DNA from 2 places in the Rhizobium sp. SYY.PMSO genome. Region 2 is predicted to be linked to the other one. Evidence: riboswitches for the same ligand, from Rfam matches in the RefSeq annotation. Region 2 holds a riboswitch; the other holds the start of a gene.
The links. A riboswitch is a leader RNA that binds a small molecule or an ion and turns the genes downstream of it on or off. The one in region 2 is predicted to bind fluoride.
Positions count from the first base shown of each region.

Region 1 (10,140 bases), 140 kb from region 2:
GCGGGCTATTCGCTGGCCTATACGCTATTGCTGACGATCGGCGTCGGACTGGCCTGCGGATTCTGGAATGGCATCCTCGTCGCCATGCTCGATATCCAGCCGATCATCGCGACGCTGGTGCTGATGGTGGCCGGCCGCGGCATTGCGCAATTGATCACCGAAGGCACGATCCTCACTTTCAACAATGACGGGCTCACCTTCCTTGGAAGCGGATCCTTTGCGGCGTTGCCCATGCCCGTGGTGATCTGGCTCGTCGTTGCTCTCGTCGTGATCCTTCTCGTCCGGCGCACGGCGCTTGGCATGCTCGTCGAAGCAATCGGCATCAATCGGCGGGCGAGCACGCTTTCCGGCATCCGGACCCCGGTCCTGCTCGTGGCAGCTTATGTCTTGAGCGGGCTTTGCGCCTCCATCGCCGGCATCATCATTTCGGCCGACATCAAGGGCGCCGACGCCAACAATGCCGGCCTGTGGCTTGAGCTCGACGCGATCCTCGCCGTAGTCGTCGGCGGCAACTCACTGCTCGGCGGCCGCTTCAGTATCGTCGGCTCGCTGATCGGCGCGATGATCATTCAATCAGTCAACACAGGCATCCTGCTCTCGGGCTTCCCGCCGGAGTTCAATCTGGTGATCAAGGCTGTGATCGTCATCGTCATTCTTGTCATTCAATCCCCCGCGATGCGGTCCGCGACGACATTCCTCCAGTGCAGCCGGGGCGACGGGCAGATGGTGCAAAAGGAGCAGGCAAAGTGAATTCGAAATATCTTCCGCTGCTTGCGACGATCGTCATCTTCATCCTGGCCTATGCCGGCTGCGTGACGCAGTATCCGAATATGCTGTCAACGCGAGTGATCGGTAATCTGTTGACCGACAATGCTTTTCTGGGAATTGCGGCTGTCGGAATGACATTCGTGATCATCTCCGGCGGCATCGATCTGTCGATCGGATCGGTCATCGCCTTTACCGGCGTTTTCCTGGCAGTCATCCTGCGGGATACCTCGATCCATCCGCTGATCGCCTTTGTGCTGGTGCTGATAGTCACCACGCTCTTCGGCGCCGGCATGGGTGCGATCATCCACTATCTCAGCATGCCGCCCTTCATCGTGACGCTCGCCGGCATGTTCCTGGCCCGCGGCATCGCTTTCGTGCTGTCGATCGACAGTATCCCGATCGAGCACGATTTCTATTCCAGGCTCAACGATCTCTATTGGCTGATGCCGGGTGGCGGTCGGCTGACGCTGATCGGCGGCATCATGCTTCTCGTCTTTGCCGGCGGCATTTTGCTGGCGCAACGCACGCGGTTCGGCGCGAACGTCTATGCGCTGGGGGGCGGTGTGCAGACTGCGGAGCTGATGGGCGTGCCCGTTGGCCGCACGACGATCCGGATCTACGCGCTGTCGGGCTTTCTTGCCGGTCTATCCGGAATCGTTTTTTCGCTCTATACATCGGCCGGATATTCGCTGGCCACGGTTGGTGTCGAGCTTGATGCGATCGCTGCCGTGGTGATCGGCGGAACGTTGCTGACGGGAGGAGCGGGGTTCGTCGGAGGGACACTCATCGGAATTCTCATACAGGGCTTGATTCAGACCTACATCACCTTCGATGGAACGCTTTCCAGCTGGTGGACGAAGATATTGATCGGCTTGCTGCTGTTTGCCTTTATTCTGATGCAGAAGGGCCTTCTGCTGCTGTCCCGTTTCAATCGACGATACGCCTGAGGGAAGGACGGAGTGTTTGCGCAGCCGATGGCTTGATACGAGAGAACCCGGTGGAAAGTCGCGCACGAGCCATGCTCAGGTGGTCGACGACCTCGGCAAGGCGATCGTTTCCGGCGTCTTTCCGATCGGCAGCATCCTTCCGGGCGACGGCGAGCTTCTGGAGCGTTTCAAGGTATCGCGCACGGTGCTGCGCGAAAGCATGAAGACGCTGGCGGCAAAAGGGCTGGTGGTGCCGCGGGCGCGGGTGGGGACGCGCGTCACCGAGAGGATCCATTGGAACATGTTCGACAATGAGGTGCTCAACTGGCACTTCGAGAGCGGCATCAACAAGGAGTTTCTTCTCCACCTTTACGACATACGCATGGCGTTCGAGCCGTTCGCGGCGGGTCTGGTGGCGCAGCGGGCGAGCCGGGAGGACATCGACCTGCTTCGCCGTCTTGCCGCGTCCATGGCGGCTGCGCATCACACGCCGGACAGCCTTGCGGTTGCCGACCTGCATTTCCATCTGGCGATCACCGAGGCTTCGGGCAATCCGTTCATGCGGTCGCTCGGCGGGCTTATCGAGGCGGCGCTTGTCGGCATGTTCCGCATGAGCGCGCCTCCTGCGAGCAACGGGTTTGGCAATATAGCCGATACGCATATGGCCATCGTCGATGCCATCGCCGCGGGCGACGGCGCGGCGGCGCACAAGGCGATGGAGTTCGTCATCAACGATGGACGGCGTCACGTCCTTGAAGCGTTTGCCGCTGCCTGACGCATCCGGACCGGCCCGGCTTCACCAGCAACGGATGATCCGGGGCGCGATTTTAGGCGGATAGAACATTTTCGCGAGGCAATGGAGGCAGGCACCGCGCGCCGGAGCGGCAATGGCCGCCATGAGAGCATGGATTGAACATGCGCGGGCCAAAGGATAGAAAGGCGTGTGCCAAAGGATAGAAAGGCGTGTGCCGAGCGGGCTTTTCATATTGTAGATCCCGAAGTACGTACAATCGAGTGCAGCAGCATAGCGGCTTGATCTGGCAAAGGCTGACCGCTAGGTTAGCGCCGCGATCACGCGACAAAACAAGAGGATTCTCATGCCGACAGGCAAAGTTAAGTTTTTCAACACCGACAAGGGCTTTGGCTTCATTACGCCGGAAACCGGCGGAGCTGACGTATTCGTCCATGTCTCCGCTCTGCAATACGGCGACGTGCTGAGAGAGGGCCAGTCCGTTTCCTACGATCTGGGCCAGGATCGCAAGACCGGCAAGTCCAAGGCGGAAAACGTCAGGCCGCTCTGATGACCTAGCGTCGGCTGCCGCGCCGCCATCTGAATGCCTTCCACGATCCGGCGCAGGAAAATGACCTTGCACCGAGGCCAAGACCGGCAGGCGTGGAGTGCAGGAGCGCAAGGCGCGGCAACCGCATAGGTTGCCGCGATCAAACAAACCGTCTGCGACCCGTAAGTCGAGTACGATTGTCGCGAGGGGGCCATCCCCCTCCGATGACATGTCGGGATCGTGCTCCGCCGCCCTGCCGGCGAGACTGCCGCCCTGTTCGGCAAGCGGTTCAGATTATCGGTTGCGGATAGGCAGGGAGATTTGTCGATGCCGCCGTTGACAAGTTCTGCTGCAATGCGGTAAGTGCGTTTCCGGCAATGGATTCTGCCGGGTTCTTCGCAACCAAACCGCCCTGACAGGCTGATGACTCCTACTCAACTGTGATTTTCTCGCAGTGGGAGTCCTGTGCCTGTCATTCGCCCCCAAAAGCGATGACGGCGAACTCTCCGACTGCGTTCGGAGACAGACATGTCGTTTGCTTATTTGACTGGCCGTTTTTCGCAGATCGGCACCTTGTTGAAATGGGCTGCCGCGGTAATCCCCATGGCTGCAGCCGTCGGTTCCCTCTGCGCTCTCTTCCTCTGGGCGCTCGATCGAGCCACCGAAACTCGTTTCGAATACCCTTTCCTGCTCTTCGCACTGCCGGTCGCCGGCTTCTTCATAGCACTGGTCTATCACTGGATCGGACGTTCGGCCGAGGGAGGCAACAACCTCATCGTCGACCAAATCCATGAACCGGGCGCAGGCGTGCCGCTGCGCATGGCTCCGCTGATCCTCGTTTCGACGGTTCTCACCCACCTGTTCGGCGGCTCGGCCGGACGCGAGGGGACGGCGGTGCAACTCGGCGGCAGCCTGGCAAGCGCGGTCGGCAAGGCTTTTCGGCTGGATTCCTCGGAAATCCGCCTGATGCTCATGGCAGGCATCGCAGCGGGATTTGGAGCAGTCTTCGGCACGCCGATCGCCGGAGCCGTATTCGCCCTCGAAGTGCTCACCGTCGGGCGCATCCAGTACGAAGCCCTGATACCCTGCCTGATTGCGGCCGTCACGGGAGACTGGGTCTGCCATCTCTGGGGCATCCATCATGTCGCATATCCCATTGCATTCGGGTCGGGCGCCCCTTTCGAACTCGATATCAAACTATTCGCCGAGGTTGCCGTTGCCGGGATCGCATTCGGCCTGATCGGCCAGATATTCGCAGAAACGTCGCACGGGCTTCAAACGCTTTGGAAGCGGCTGTTTCCGTTCGCCCCCTTCCGCCCGGTCGTCGGCGGCCTTTTGGTCATCGGCCTCGTCTACGCCCTTGGAACGCGTTCCTATCTCGGCCTCGGCGTCTGGTCGCCAAATCCGGCGGATCCGACAATTCTCGGCTTTTTCGATCCGTCGCGGGCCGATTACTGGAGCTGGCTGCTCAAGCTGGTTTTCACCGTCATAACGCTGAGCGCCGGCTTCAAGGGCGGAGAGGTCACGCCCCTCTTCTTCATCGGCGCGGCTCTCGGCCACGCCATCGCGCAGCTGATCGGCGCCCCCGTCGATCTGTTCGCCGGCCTGGGCTTCGTGGCGGTATTCGCCGCGGCCTCCAATACCCCGCTTGCCTGCACCATTATGGGGCTTGAGCTCTTCGGTGCAGGCAACACGGTCTACATCGCGACCGCCTGCTTCATCGCATACGTCTTCAGCGGACACTCCGGCATCTACCTGTCGCAGCGCATCGGCGTTCCCAAAAACGATGCCGGGCTCATTCCGCCCGACGTCTCGCTCCGGGAGGTTCGGGAAATTGGCCGGCCCGCCCCCGTGACAAGCCTGCTTGACCGCCTCGGGCGGCAAGCCTCGGCCGCTCGAACCAAAACTCCATCGATCAAGGATCAGGAAATGCAGTTTTCACATGCGCTGACCCATAGCGACGTCGGCATGATAAGAATCTATTTGAAGCCCCGCGAAAAGATGCCGAGCAAAGGAGCTCGCAGCCTCTGGAGCTCCCGCCCCCTCTATCGCGAGCTGGTCCTCGAAGCGAAGAACGCCGGGCTGATGAACGCCGTGGCGCACCACACCCATTATGGCTACAGCAATCACGGCAAAGTGGAGGATTTCGGCAGCGAGATTCGCAATCCGGAGCTGACGATGTGCGTCGAAATCATCGGTCATCGCCATGAACTGGAGAATTTCGTCCGGAGACATGGCGGGATGCTGCATGACAAGGTCATCATCTTCAAGCATCTGGAGCACTGGTCCATCAGCAATCTGCACCTCGTCGAAAAGACGATCATCCCGCAGAGCGAGGACGACGAAACGATCGCGGATGCCGGTTGATCACCGGAACATGGCGAAGCGTGTTTCGGCACGCTTCCGCCTCAACGGAGGTCATGAGGCTTCCTCCTCGATTGCATTCTGCGCCACCTCGTCCACACCGCCGTTCAGGCGTTCGGCCGCGAGATAGCCTGCCGTCACCGATGCGAGGCAGAGCGCGACGGAGATGGCGATATTCAGAACCGCCCTGCCCACCGCTCCGGCCTTGAGAAGCTCCAGCGTCTGCAGGCTGAAGGACGAGAAGGTCGTAAACCCTCCGCAAATCCCCACCATGAAGAACGTCCGTCCGACATCCGAGATGGGAAAGCGGCCATGCTCCACCGTGAGCGTCCCGAAAAACGAGATCGCGAAGGAACCGACAATGTTGATGACGATGGTTCCCCATGGCAGATCACGGCTCATCGGCAGCATCCATAGCGCCACCCAATATCGGGCAACGCTGCCCAGCGCCCCACCGATCGCTACCCATAACGTAACCGGCATGCTCTCCAATCCTCCCTGTGAGGGCCGCACTCCGCGCGCGATATCGCGCGCCCTGCTGCATGGCAGATGCAGGGACGATATCAGGCTTGACGCCACTGTTGAATCCGATCGGTGACGAAACAAGCGCCGGCCGCCGTATCGTCGCGGTTTAAATTGACTCCCTCCCCTGGCGAATGTGTCTAAAATGGTACGCCAGACCGCCGACGACCGATGAGGGCGGCAACTGCGCAGACTATAACTTGACTAAAATATACCAATTTTAATAGATTATCGCGTCGCCAGCAGATCAGGACTGTGGTGGTCAGCGGCAAGCATTTGGCTGCTCATAAAGCAGCCATCCTCACGGTTACTTTTGCAAACGTACTGCATTCGAATGAATATAGCTGCTGACGATATCGACGACGATCTTCAGGCGATTTATCTGCGCCAGTGGCATGCGTTGCGCGCGCATCTGCGCAGACGAACCGGCTCGCTCGATGTCGCAGAGGATGCGCTGCAGGAAACATGGTTTCGGGTCGCCGGCCTTACGAATCCGGCCGCAGTGCGCGACAAGAAGGCTTTCCTTCTGCGGATCGCAGGCAACATCGCCATCGACATCATCAGGCGCGAGCGGCGTCATCAGGGCCGGTGCACCGCCGACGAGGCCATTCTCGCCGCCATCGAAGATCTTGCGCCATCGCCGGAGACGATCGTCATCGACCGCGACCAGCTGCGGGCTCTTGTCAGCGCACTGACGGAGCTGCCCGGAAAGGCCCGGGCAGCGCTTCTGATGAGCCGCTGCGACGGTCTTTCCCACCGCGACATAGCCGCCCGCCTGAAGGTATCGGAAAGCATGGTCGCCAAGTACCTCGCGCAATCGTTGCGCCATTGCCGTGATGCGTTTCGTGCGCTCGGCTAGACGTTTGTCCCATGACCGGCTGCAAGATCGGCATGCGTCCTTCGTCTAATAGATGACGGCTGCGAGACGGAGCGAATTCGGACATGGAAGACGCAAAGGGCATCGACGACGCGATCAGCGATCAGGCGATCGAATGGGTGGTGCGGATCCATTCTGGACATGCGACGCAGGCCGACCGCGAGGCTTTCGCAAATTGGCGGCGCGACAATCCGCTGAACGAGGCCGCCGCCAGGGAGGCCGAAGCCATCTGGCAGGGCATCGGCGTCGCCGGCAAGGAGGTCCGCAGCACCGAACGCAGCAACAGGCGCGCGAAAGTGACGCGGCGGGCCTTTATCGGTGCGGCTTCGGTCGGATTGATCGGCAGCGGCCTGGTGGAGACCGGATTTCTGCGGCTGAATTTTCTCGCCGACTATGTCACCGGTATCGGCGAACGCAAAACGGTCGTTCTCGCCGACGGCTCGACGGTGCTGATGAACGCGCGGTCGGCTCTTTCCGCGAGGTTCGACGCCAACCAGCGCCGGATTTCGCTTTTCGAAGGACAGGCGACGTTTTCCGTCGCCCATGATCGCGCAAGGCCTTTCCTGGTAACCGCGGCAAGCGGGCAGACGAAGGCTGTCGGCACCGTCTTCGATATCGACATGCGGCCCGACGAGGTGGCTGTAACCGTTCTCGAAGGCGGCGTTTCCGTCACGACGGAAGGCACCTCGGACCGGCCGATGCCGGTCAATATGAACCAGAGAATGCGCTACAGCGACGACGGCATCATTCTTGCCACGGAAGAGGTCGACGCCGATATCGAGACGGCCTGGCGCCGCGGCAAGCTGGTGTTCAACGGCCGCCGCCTGTCGGAGGTCATTGCCGAGGTCGAGCGTTACCGCCGCGGCAAGATCGTCCTTGTGGGATCGTCGCTGCAGCAGCTGCCGGTGACCGGTGTCTTCGACATGGCGGATTCCGAATCCGTCCTGACCACGATCCGCCAGACGCTGCCGGTGCGCATTACCGAGCTGCCGCTGGTGACGATCATCCGTCACGTATAAAATAATCCAAGCATATCAGCAATTTATACGAAATATGAAATTTTCAGTCATCTTTTGCTGCAAGTTTGCGGCCAAGGCTTCGTCTCTCCGATAGAAGCTGCCGGGCAGAGGGACGCCCCGCAGATGCATCGAAGTCGAAGGGGTACAGAATGCGAATACCGCGATCGGGGAACGGATACGGCCTTATGGGACCGACGTCGATGAGGCTTCTCGGATCGGCGGCAATAGCGGCGCTGCTTCTGGCGACGGCTGCGGCCGGTCCCGCCCACGCGCAGGACGCCGCCGCAAGATCCGCCCGGCTCGCCGCCTACAACATCCCGGCCCAGCCGCTCGGCTCCGCATTGACGACCTTTGCCGACCGCGCGGGCCTCAAGCTTCTCTTTCCTTCGCAACTCGTCACGGGGCGCAAGAGCGGCGGCCTTTCGGGCAACTTCAGCCCTGAGCAGGCACTCGGCAGACTGCTGGCCGGAACAGGCCTGACCTATCGCTTCACCAACGCCTCGACGGTGACGATCGTCGCGACTGGTCAATCCGCCGATGCCGGCGGCGCGAATGGCGCGACCGTGCTTGCGCCCATCGTCGTTCAGGGATCGCAGGACGGCACCACGGGTTACGTAGCGACGCGAAGCGCCGGCGGCACGAAAACCGACACGCCGCTGATCAAGACGCCTGCCTCCGTGAGCGTCGTCACAAAGCAGCAGATCACCGATCAGAATGCCCAGAGCGTGTCGCAGGCCATGCGATACACGGCCGGGGTCGTCGCCGAACAGCGCGGTGTCAACGAGGATTCGCTCGAATATCTCTATAGCCGCGGTTTCCAGACGACCACCTATCTCGACGGGCTGCAAATTCCCTTTACCGGGTTCAACATCGCGACGCGCGACTCCTATCTCTTCGACCATGTCGAGAGCATCCGCGGGCCGGCTTCCGTGCTTTACGGCCAGACGCCGCCCGGCGGCATCATCAACGTCGTCAGCAAGGAGCCGACGGAAACGCCCGAGCACGAGGTCTTTTTTCAGACCGGCAGCTACGGCCGCGTGCAAGGCGGTTTCGACTTTTCCGGCCCCGTCGCCGATCATGACGATCTCTTCTATCGCCTGACCGCAACGGGATTGACGACCGGCACGCAGACCGATTTCGTCGACCAGAAGCGCATCGGCATCGCACCGGCCCTCACCTGGAAGCCGGATGAAGACACGAAGCTGACGATAACGGGCGTTTACCAGCGGGACCCCGAAGCCGGCACCTTCAATTACGTACCCGCGGTCGGCACCGTGCTGCCCGGCCTCGTGCATATTCCCCGTTCCTTCAATACCGGCGATCCCGGCTTCGACGAATACGAGAAGGAAGAAGCCTCCATCGGCTATTCGTTCGAACATCGCTTCAACGATGTGTGGCAGGTCAAGCAGAACTTCCGCTACCTGCATAATAGCCAGACGATCCATCACGTCGGAGACGGCTCCAGTTACGATGCATCGGGGACCGCTCTGAATCGGGTCGCCTATAATAATTTCGGCACCGTCGACGCCATCACGGTCGACAATCAGGCTATCGCGACCTTCGACACCGGCGCGCTCAGCCATCAGATGCTCTTCGGGTTCGATTTCCAGAACATCCAGTACGACCATCATCTCTATTACGGCAGCACAAGCGGCGCGGGCACGCCTTCGCTCAGCATCATCGATCCGATATACTATCAGTATATACCGACACCCGACTTCATGCTCGGCACCTCGAACAAGCAGCGCACGCAGCAATACGGGCTCTATGCGCAGGATCAGATCGAATTCGGCAAGGCCACCTTCGTCGGAAGCCTTCGCCAGGACTGGGCAAACACGCATACCGTCTCCTATAAGGATGGCAGCGCGTCGGATCAGGACGACCATGCGCTGACCGGCCGGGTCGGACTGATCTACAACTTCGACAATGGTCTTGCGCCCTATGTCAGCTATTCGACCTCGTTCCAGCCGCTTTCGGGAACGACCGATACCGGCAGTGCGCTGCAGCCGACCAAAGGCAAGCAGTACGAGATCGGCGTCAAATACCAGCCCGTCGGCTCCGACAGCTTCGTGACCGCGTCGCTTTTCGACCTGAGGCAAACGAATGTGAAGGTTTCGAGCTCCCTTTACCCGGGCTCGGTCACGCAGACGGGCGAAGTGCGCTCGCGCGGCATGGAGCTGGAAGCGCATGCCTACCTGACCGACGATCTGCAGGCGATCGCCAGCTACACCTATACGGATATCGAAAACACCCGGGCGACGGCCAACATCCAAGGCAAGCGTCCGGCCGGCATCCCGGCGAACATGGCATCGCTCTGGCTCTCCTACGACATGCCTGACAATGTCGCACCCGGCCTCAAGATCATGGGCGGGACACGCTTTGTC
Region 1 is NZ_CP177351.1:1,025,033-1,035,172, forward strand. Features, by position in the region: gene ACJJVH_RS31395 (ABC transporter permease) at 1-750, shown strand, start outside; gene yjfF (galactofuranose ABC transporter, permease protein YjfF) at 747-1,715, shown strand; gene ACJJVH_RS31405 (FadR/GntR family transcriptional regulator) at 1,732-2,469, shown strand; gene ACJJVH_RS31410 (cold-shock protein) at 2,792-2,995, shown strand; fluoride riboswitch at 3,339-3,414, shown strand; gene ACJJVH_RS31415 (DUF190 domain-containing protein) at 3,503-5,341, shown strand; gene crcB (fluoride efflux transporter CrcB) at 5,393-5,821, opposite strand; gene ACJJVH_RS31425 (RNA polymerase sigma factor) at 6,195-6,719, shown strand; gene ACJJVH_RS31430 (FecR family protein) at 6,803-7,756, shown strand; gene ACJJVH_RS31435 (TonB-dependent siderophore receptor) at 7,957-10,140, shown strand, end outside.
Region 1: it holds a riboswitch for fluoride, as region 2 does, so the genes downstream of both, ACJJVH_RS31415 (DUF190 domain-containing protein) here and ACJJVH_RS32070 (universal stress protein) in region 2, are expected to answer to the same signal.

Region 2 (10,140 bases):
GCGACAACGCCGTTCGGCGGCTACAAGGAGTCCGGCTTCGGCGGACGTGACAAATCCATCTTCGCGCATGATAATTATTGCGAACTGAAGACGATCTGGATCGACGTATCGGACCGCTCGGTCGACGAGACGATCCGATGATCGCAAAGTCCGTCAGGCGTTTGCCGGCAGAAAACGGCATCTCTGGCTGGGAAGCGATCAGTCGCCGGTCGTTCCCGGCCCGGAGCCTCGAAGGCAACGTGACGGCGGACTGGCTGATCATCGGCGCCGGCTTTGCCGGCCTCTCGGCGGCGCGCCGGCTCCTCCAACTGCGGCCCGACGACAAAATCGTCGTGCTCGATGCAAGCGAGGTCGGCAAAGGGACGTCAGGCCGGAATTCCGGCTTCATGATCGATGTTCCGCATAACCTTTCGTCGAGCGAATATTCAAGCGGCGGCCTGGATGCCACTCGTTTGGAAATGGCCCAGAATCGGGCTGCAATCGCCTTTGCGAGAGACGCCGCGGACGAATATGGCATGTCGGCCGAGACATTCGACCCGGCGGGCAAGATCAACGCCGCCGCGACCGCGCGCGGCGTGAAACTGAATGTCAGCTTCGGCCAATCCTTGAGAAACGCGGGCGAAAAACACACGTTTTTCGACGCCGCCGAAATGCGTGAGATAACCGGCTCCGATTACTACCTCGGCGGCCTCTATACGCCGGGCGCTGTGCTGATCCAGCCGGCCGACTACATTCGCGAACTTGCGGCAGCGCTTTCGCGCAAGATCGACATCTTCGAACGCTCGCCCGTTACGGCCCTGACGCGCGACAATGAAACATGGGTTGCCGCTTCCGCTCGCGGCAAGGTCACGGCTCCGAAAGTCATTCTGGGCGTGAACGGTCACATTGATGATTTCGGCCATTTCGGTGGCCGCCTGATGCACATCTTTGCCTACGCCTCGATGACTGCGCCCTTTCCCGCGGACGACTTCGGCCGGACCGTTACCGGCCAGGACAGGTGGGCGCTGCTTCCGGCCGATGCCATGGGAGCAACGGTGCGAAAGATCACCTCGGGCGGGACGTCGCGTATCGTCATCCGCACCAAGTATACATGCGAAACGACGATCACCGTGTCGGATCGCCGGATGATCAAGATGGCCGGGGAGCACAGACGCTCCCTCGATGCGCGGTTTCCCGGACTCAAGGACATCCCCTTTCAATACAGCTGGGCCGGACGCCTCTGCCTGAGCCGGAACCATGTGCCCGCTTTCGGCGAGATCGACGAAGGGCTTTATTCAGCGTGCTGCGAGAACGGACTCGGCACCGTCAAGAGCACATTGGCGGGCATGATGGCCGCCGAACTGGCGACGGGAACAGGCTCCCGGAACCTCGAACAATTCATGGATCAGGCCGCGCCATCCCGGTTGCCACCGGAGCCCTTCGCATGGCTCGGCATCAATTCGGTGATCCGCTGGCAGGAATTGCGTGCAGGCCGCGAGGGATGATCCGTCGCCGCGCAATCTGAAGACTGAGCGACCTCGGATCTTCAACAAGAATGGGAACGAAAACTAGGAGTAAACAAGATGAAGGCTTTGTGGACGGCGCTTTGCGCAGCGGCCATGTTCGGGTTGAGCTTCATGTCTGCTCAAGCAGAAGAAAAGACAATCACGATCGGAACCATGTCCTGGGAGGATCTCACTCCAATCACGGGAATTACCAAGAAGGTACTTGAGGATTCCGGCTACACCGTGAAGGTCGTGCCGTTCTCCGAGTGGGGCATCGCTTACGCCGCCCTTACCAAGGGGGACGTGCAGATCCTCGCCTCCCAGATCGACTATGCCGCCCATGACTATTGGGACAAGAACAAAAGCCGCCTGGAGAAGATTTCACCGGTCTCGCATGGCCTTTATCAGGCCATTGCAGTTCCAAATTACGTGACGATCGATTCCCTCGACCAGCTCAATGACAATGCGGACAAGTTCGGCGGCAAGATCGTCGGGATCGAGGCTGGCTCCGGCCTGATGCGCGATGCCGCCAATGCGGTCAAGCAATATGGCCTGAAGCTGCAGCTTGTCGAAGGTAGCACGGCGGCCATGACGGCAGCTCTGAAGTCGGCGATCGACCGCAAGGAATGGGTCGCGGTTGCGATTTGGGAGCCGTCCTGGATGATGCAGAAATACCCGGTCAAGTTCCTGAAGGACCCGAAAGGCGTGTTCCCCCCGCCGCAGGGATACTACTGGATCGGCAAGAAGGGGTTCTCCGCCGACAATCCGCATGCCCGCGAAGTCATTGCCAGCGTCTATGTGCCTCTCGCGGACATCACGGCGATCAACGCCGAGGTCAAGGACGGCAAGACGATGGATCAGGCCGTCAAGGACTGGACCGACGCCCACGCCGAACTCCTGAAGCGCTGGGAGAGCATCAAAGGCGAATGATGAAAGCCGCGGGTCGCCGTTCGGTGCGACCCGCATCCCTCCGACGAAGGAAACAAGACCGGCGCCAGATCGGCATAAAGGGGAACTCGATGAATACCGCAGGGAACAATACCGGCGAAATCCTGGTCGACTGCCAGAACATTTGGAAAATATTCGGCGCTCGTGCTCCGGCCGCAGTCAAGGCAGTATCCGAGCGCGGCCTCTCCAAGAAACAGGTGCTTCAGGAATTCAACTGCGTTGTCGGCGTCTCCGATGCCAATCTCCAGGTGCGTCGTGGTGAGATCTTCTGCATCATGGGCCTCTCGGGCAGCGGCAAATCGACCTTGGTCCGCCTCCTGAATCGCCTGATCGAACCAAGCCTTGGCAGGATTACGATCAAGGGCAGAGAAATTGCCAGGCTGAACGCCGCCGAACTGCGTGACATGCGCTCACGCCATATCGGCATGGTGTTCCAGACCGTGGCCCTCCTGCCCAATCGCACTGTTCTTGAGAACGCCGGGTTCGGGCTGGAAGTTCGCGGCGTTCCGAAAGTCGAGCGCGAAAAGACGGCCCGCGCCGCGCTCGACAAGGTCGGCCTTTCCGACTGGACCTCGCGATATCCTTCGGAATTGTCCGGCGGAATGCAACAGCGCGTCGGACTGGCGCGCGCACTGGCGGCCGATCCCGAAATCATTCTGATGGACGAGCCGTTCAGCGCGCTTGACCCCCTTATTCGCCGTCAGCTGCAGGACGAGTTTCGGCAGTTGACGAAATCGCTGGGCAAGTCTGCGGTGTTCATCACTCACGATCTCGAGGAAGCCATCCGCATCGGCGACCGGATCGCCATCATGAAGGACGGCGTCATCGTTCAGGTCGGAACGGCAGAAGAGATCGTAACGCGGCCGATCGACGATTATGTCGCCGACTTCGTGGCGGGCATATCCAGAGTTCATCTCGTCAAGGCGCATTCGGTGATGCAGACGGTCGCGGAATACAAGTCGCTACAGCCGCAAAACGACATAACCACGTTTCCGAAGACTTCTCCCGAAGCGGATATCGGCGAACTCATCGATCTTACGATGAACTCGGAGCGCGACGCGCTGGCAGTGGTGGAGAATGGTTCCATCATCGGTATCGTCACTACCCGCGGCCTGCTTCGCGGCGTCGCCGGCTCCCCGACGCAGATGGCCTGAGAGGACGGACGAAAAATGGACATCTCGGTCATTGCGGATACTTTCGATGCCTGGACCGACAATGTGCTGGGCTGGATCAGCGACAACGGCGACTGGCTGTTCGATCCTTTGCGAACTGCGCTGGAGGGAACCTACAACGGCGTTCTCTGGCTCCTTCAACTGCCGCCATTTTATGTCATCGCCATCGTCGGTGCGGTCCTCGGATGGCGGCTGATCAATGCCGTGTCCGGTCTTCTCGCCGGGTTGGCGCTTCTTTTCTGCGCAGTCATGGGACTTTGGAGCGAAACCATGGGCACGCTCGCACTTGTGGCGACCGCTACGATCTTCGCCCTGATGGTCGGCATCCCTGTCGGGATTGTCGCGGGATTTGTGCAATGGTTCGATCGGTTTCTGGAGCCGATCCTCGATCTCATACAAACGCTGCCGCCTTATATTTACCTTCTTCCCGCAATTGCGCTTCTCGGCTTTGGCCCGGCGACCGCACTCATTGCGACGTTCATCGTGGCAATGCCTCCGGCGATCCGCCTGACCTCGCTGGGCATTCGCATGACTCCGCCCGCATTCATCGAGCTGGGCCAGGCGAGCGGCCTGACGCCATGGCAGATGTTCATGAAAATTCGGCTGCCATTTGCAATTCCGAGTGTCATGGCCGGTATTAATCAGAGCCTGATGATGGCGTTCGGCATGGTGGTGATCGCAGGCATCGTCGGTTCAGGGGGCCTTGGCGAGACCATCTACAGCGCGGTCCGCACGCTCGATATGGCCACCTCGATCAATGCCGCAATCGCTATCGTCATATTAACGATGGTGCTCGACAGATTGACGCAGAATTCGGCTCGCCGCGCAAAGAGGGAAGCAAGATGAATCTCGATCGCCTTCGTTTCTCGCCGGGCACATATTTCGCCCCTGTCGTCGACTGGCTGAACACAAACTTCCATCCGTTCTTCGAAGGCGTTACCAGGCTGATAGAGACAGTGCTCGGATTCATCCAATCCGCACTGCTCTACCCGCCTGCCTATGCGGTCATCGTCGCCGCAGTCCTTCTCGTCGCCTTGTTCATCAACATCAAAAGCGCGGTGATAACAGCCCTCGCACTTGCCTTCTGCTTCCTGGCAGGCCTTTGGCCCGCCTCCATGCAGACGCTTGCGCTGGTCACTGTATCGGTCACAATCTCCGTCCTGATCGCCTTTCCGTTCGGCGTTCTCGCATCGCGTTACAAGCGCTTCGAAATTGCCATAAGACCTTTCCTGGACATCATGCAAACGGTGCCGCCGTGGGTCTATCTCATTCCGGCCGTCATGATCTTCAGCCTGGGTAGCGTTCCGGCGATCATTGCAACAATCATCTACGGCGTGCCGCCGATGCTCCGTCTTACGACGCTGGCTTTCAATCAGGTGCCGAGAGATCTTCTGGAACTGGGCCAAGCCAGCGGCGCACCGCCGCGCTCGATCCTGCTCAAGATTGAAGTACCGTCGGCAATGCCGACTCTGCTCGTCGGCCTGAACCAGTGCATCCTTCTTTCGCTGGCCATGGTCGTCCTTGCCGGGCTCGTTGGAGCCGGCGGCCTGGGAGCAGAGGTAACGCGCGGCCTAACCCGAATGGAAATGGGCCTCGGGCTGAGAGCCGGGCTTGCCATCGTCGCCATCGCGATCCTGCTCGATAGGCTGTCAAAAGGCGCACTGCAGCGAAGCGCCCGATCACCGGCAAAAAGCGCCTAGGCGGAGAGACGAGTTCAATGCGACACAGTTTCTTCTGTATCGATTCCCATACCTGCGGCAATCCGGTGCGGCTCGTCGCCGGCGGCGGGCCTTTGCTTCCACATCTTCCAATCGCCGAACGCCGTGAAATTTTCGTCCGTGACTACGATTGGATCCGGCGGGCTCTCATGTTCGAACCGCGTGGACATGATATCATGTCGGGCGCGCTGATCTATCCGGCTTATCGCGAGGACTGCGACTTTGCGGTGATATTCATCGAAGTCAGCGGTTGCCTGCCTATGTGCGGGGCCGGGACGATCGGCCTCGTGACGGCGGCGATCGAGGAAGGTCTCGTCAGGCCACGCATTTCGGGCAAGCTCTCTATCGAAACACCGGCCGGAAGAGTGGATGTCGAATACGACAAGCCCGACGAATCCGTAAATGTCGTCCGCATGTTCAACGTCGCGAGCTATCTTCATGCGGCGGATGTCGACATCGATGTGCCGGGGGTTGGCGCACTGACGATAGACGTCGCCTATGGCGGAAATTATTACGCTGTCGTCGAACCACAAAAGAACTGGCCCGGGCTGGACGGCATGTCGAACGATGACATCGTTGACATCAGCAGGAAGCTACGGGATGCCCTCGCTCCGATTTGCAATCCGGTTCATCCGGAGGATGAAAGAATCCGGGGCGTTCACCATGCGATATGGTGCGATGCGCCGACCAGCCACAATGCCGACGGTCGCGGCGCGGTGTTTTATGGCGACAAGGCGATAGATCGATCCCCCGGCGGCACCGGCACCTCTGCGCGCCTGGCGCAGCTGCATGGCAAGGGTCGGCTGAAGGTTGGCGAAACCTTCCGGCAGGAAAGCCTGATCGGCACGATATTCGAGGGCCGCGTGGAGGCCGAAGCGACCGTCGGACACTTCGGGGGCATCAAGCCCAGTGTCGGTGGCTGGGCGCGGATCATCGGTCACAACACGATCTTCGTCGACGACCGCGATCCCTTGGCTCATGGTTTCCAGATCAAATAGAAGAGATTGGCGAGCGACGAAACAGGCAAAAGGCCGGTCTCCGTGAGAAAGAGTTCGACCTTGGCTGGATCTGGCTGGGGGCTGGAACTGGCGGGGGATGAAACCGAACGACAGGATTGGAGCCAGATGTGTCAGGCGATGCCGGCTGAGGCTTTAACCATCCCGAGTGAAGCCATCCATCTGTATTATCGCATCGGCATGCCGAGCGCCGGGCGAATTTTGCGATATTCGTTTCTCCTCCCTCTTGAGCCATTCCAAAGCTCTTGATCGGCTTCCATGGAGAGGCTTGGCCCAATGAGTGGAGCGCAGCAGATTGTCATCCCCATCCCACCACATTTCCTTGACCACCAACAAGGCCCACCCATGCGGAGCGGGCTTGGTGATCCAATATTCATCGATTGAGAATCGCGAAAAACTGCCGTTGAAGCTGTGGCGATGCCGCACCCAATCGAGGCCGCGGTGGGTCCACCTCGTACGTCTTGGGTCGGAATGAGCTTCCGAGACCAATTCCTGAAATAAACGGAAAAAAGATGGATCAGCAAATGTCCGCACGGATTACCTCGCAGGCCGATGACGCCGACTTTGCTGCCTCGATCATTTTAACGATTGCAACAAAATCCTGCACCGCGACCGACGCAATCTAAAGTCGGTCACGCTTGATCAGGAGTCATCAGCCGTGAAGGCGGTTTTCGGGAAACTCCATTCCCCTGAACAGGGTAACATCGTGCTTCGCTGTTGGCAACGAATGCCCGGGCCATTCCACCGCGGCGGGTGATGACGCCATGCATGATCTTCTGCCGGTAGAGCAGTTGAAGCAAACTCCATTGCTGTTGAATACAGGATATGCGAGGCTTTTCTACATTAACTGACCTGGCGGCGATCTCCGAGAGGATGGCAGCCATAGCGCGTACCAACGCACCGGCATGGGAATATTGCCGTGACCTCACTTAAATTGATCGCTTCCGAGAACATCCTCTTTGGATTTGACGACGCCCGTGTCTGGGGCTATCAAAACAGAATGGAGATGGAGCTCTCCAGATAACCGCCCTGCTGGCTGATGGCTCCTGCTATTGAAAGGCGTAAGCTCATTCATGGCGGGATCGTTTTTTTGCACAATCCTGACATCGAGCCTCCGTCTTTCCCGAGGAGACCCACATGAGCGGAAGGATTAGGCAATGCCGGGTGAGTTAAAGGATATTGCTGTTATCATCGATGGCGAGGACCCGCTTGCCGATGCGGTGCAAGCCAGTATCGCCTTGCGACTTTCCTTTCATCACGGTGCAAGAACCACTGTTTTCGAGCAGGGGCGAGCTGAGACATTCGAGCACCTTAGCTGGAGCGATGACCTCGGTGATAGCGATTATGGCGCCGTCGACATTTGCGGTATCGCCCGGCATTCGGACCTGACCGGGGAGCTGGAAACCTCGACGATGGCGCAGCTTCTCCGTTATGCCAACGAGAACGGAGCCTGGTTTAAGGAGGCAGGTCCCCAGGCTTTGCTGGAGCGGCTGCACTGCACAGATCTGGTTGTTGTCGGTCTGCCGGCAACTCTTCAGCACACATCCATGCCGCCAGTCGACGATGTCATCGTCAAGGCCGGCAGACCGCTGCTGGTGGTTCCGCGGCGCTTCGCGGAGCGCCGGGGATCCGATCGAACGATCGGTTATCATGTATTGATTGCCTGGAACGATAGCGCCGCGTGCGCTAGAACCCTTCACGATGCCATACCTTTCATTCGTGATGCGGCTGAAGTGACTTTGCTCTATGTGGACGAAGGCCGAAATCGAACGCATACCCAACACATGATCGCCGCCGTCTCCGATCATCTCGCAAGACACGGCATTCGGGCGAGGCCTGAGATTGCAGCAGCGAAAGGTGGCGGCACGCCGCAAATTGTCCTCGATCATATCGATCTGCTGAATGTGGATCTCCTGGTCATGGGAGCATTCGGCCGATCGAGGCTGGCCGAAACGCTTCTGGGCAGCACGACCAAGGACCTCCTCCACCATATCGGTGTCCCGATCCTGACGAGCCACTGAATGACCTTCAATCGGACCCTAAATCCCGACCCACAATCCAATCTGCTTTCGAAACGCGTCTATGAGAGATGATGGGGCATTGACCTGCCCTCGCCGACGACCTACCTCTAAGCCATGGGGATGGAGTCCCCCGTTCACGCCTTACTAGCTGATGACTCCTGCCACACTTGATTAAAGGCGCCACATCCGGCGCCAGGGCAGGAACTCATGAACGCAAATCACGACGTTTTCCGATCTTGTACGCCTGATCCATCGATGCCTTGCGGTGTCGTAAACCACGATTTCCTTGCATCGGGATGGAGGGCTGTCGAATGACTCTCCGCGAATACTCAACGTTCAGCGAGCCCGCCACCGTTGCGCCTGGTCCCTTTGAAGCCGAGACCTTCCGCAGCATTCTTTTTCCCTCTCATCTGGAAAATATGGGAGTTGATGAGGCGAGCGAACCAATCTGCTTCGTCGATTTGAATCTCGATCAGATCGTCGGTTCCATAGTGGAGAACAGAGACGAGGAAATCTTGCGGCCGATATTCTACTCTGCTCATCGGAGCGAAGAAATCGTCCGTTATAGGCAGGCAGTCTTTGCCGATCTCGAGCAGCCCGAGACCTATGCCGCATTCCCGCCGTTCTGCGACGCCATGCGTTCGGTGCGAGCCGACTTGGCGTATGCTGAACAGATCTCCCAGAAATCCCACAGAAACACCGTCATTTTACGAGCAGCACAGACCTATTGCGAGGCCATCCTCTCCCTCCTCTGGCACCTTCAGAAAGTTGAGATAGCGTCGATCGGGCTAAAGCATCTGCAAAGCTACATTCGCACCTATACCAGCTCCGGCCTGTTCAAGGAGCTAGCACGCGAAACTCGGGATCTGCGCACGACACTGGCGAATTGCAGCTATGGGATGTTGTTCCGTGGCGACGCCGTAACTGTGCGCCAGTATGCCGGGGAACCGGATTATACCGTAACGATCCTGGAGCGCTTCGCACGCTTCAGAGAGACAGACATCAAGCCGACCGAAGTGAATCCCGTTAAGAATGACTTCAGCCTGAACCATATCGAGGCTGGCATTCTCGAATTTGTGAGCCGTCTCTTTCAACGGGAATTCGACCGCCTCGAGCAATATGTCGTGCACCACGCCGGGTTCGTAGATCCCACTATCGCTCGGTTTGATCGGGAGATCGGTTTCTACGTCTCCTATCTGGCATATATCGAGCCTCTCAGACGAGCCGGCCTGCCATTTTGCCTTCCTGATATTTCGACCTCGTCAAAGACGTCCGAAGCCCTCGACAGCTTTGATCTCGCGCTGGCGCGGAAGCTGCTGCAAGAGCGGGGGACGATCGTCTGCAACGATTTCAATCTCGATGGTGCGGAGAGGCTGATCGTGGTGTCCGGTCCGAACCAAGGAGGAAAAACAACGTTTGCCCGAATGTTCGGCCAGTTGCATTTCCTGGCGAGCCTTGGTTGCCCGGTCCCGGGACGTCGCGCGCGGCTGTTCTTGCCGGATCGGATCTTCACCCATTTCGAGCGGGAGGAGGACATATCCAATCTTCGCGGCAAGCTCGAGGACGAGCTGGTGCGGCTTCATCAAACTTGCGAGGCAATGACAGGTGAAAGCGTGGTCATCCTCAATGAAATCTTCAATTCAACCAGCCTTGATGACCAAATATTCCTCAGCACGAATATTCTGAAGATGATCCTATCGACCGATGCCGTTGGGGTTTGCGTGACCTTTATCGATCGCCTGTCCAGGCTCGGCGAACAGACGGTCAGCATGGTGAGCACC
Region 2 is NZ_CP177351.1:1,160,668-1,170,807, forward strand. Features, by position in the region: gene ACJJVH_RS32035 (aldehyde dehydrogenase) at 1-141, shown strand, start outside; gene ACJJVH_RS32040 (NAD(P)/FAD-dependent oxidoreductase) at 138-1,484, shown strand; gene ACJJVH_RS32045 (glycine betaine ABC transporter substrate-binding protein) at 1,563-2,414, shown strand; gene ACJJVH_RS32050 (quaternary amine ABC transporter ATP-binding protein) at 2,504-3,586, shown strand; gene ACJJVH_RS32055 (ABC transporter permease) at 3,602-4,450, shown strand; gene ACJJVH_RS32060 (ABC transporter permease) at 4,447-5,304, shown strand; gene ACJJVH_RS32065 (4-hydroxyproline epimerase) at 5,322-6,320, shown strand; fluoride riboswitch at 6,975-7,036, opposite strand; fluoride riboswitch at 7,332-7,394, shown strand; gene ACJJVH_RS32070 (universal stress protein) at 7,496-8,359, shown strand; fluoride riboswitch at 8,467-8,527, shown strand; gene ACJJVH_RS32075 (MutS-related protein) at 8,671-10,140, shown strand, end outside.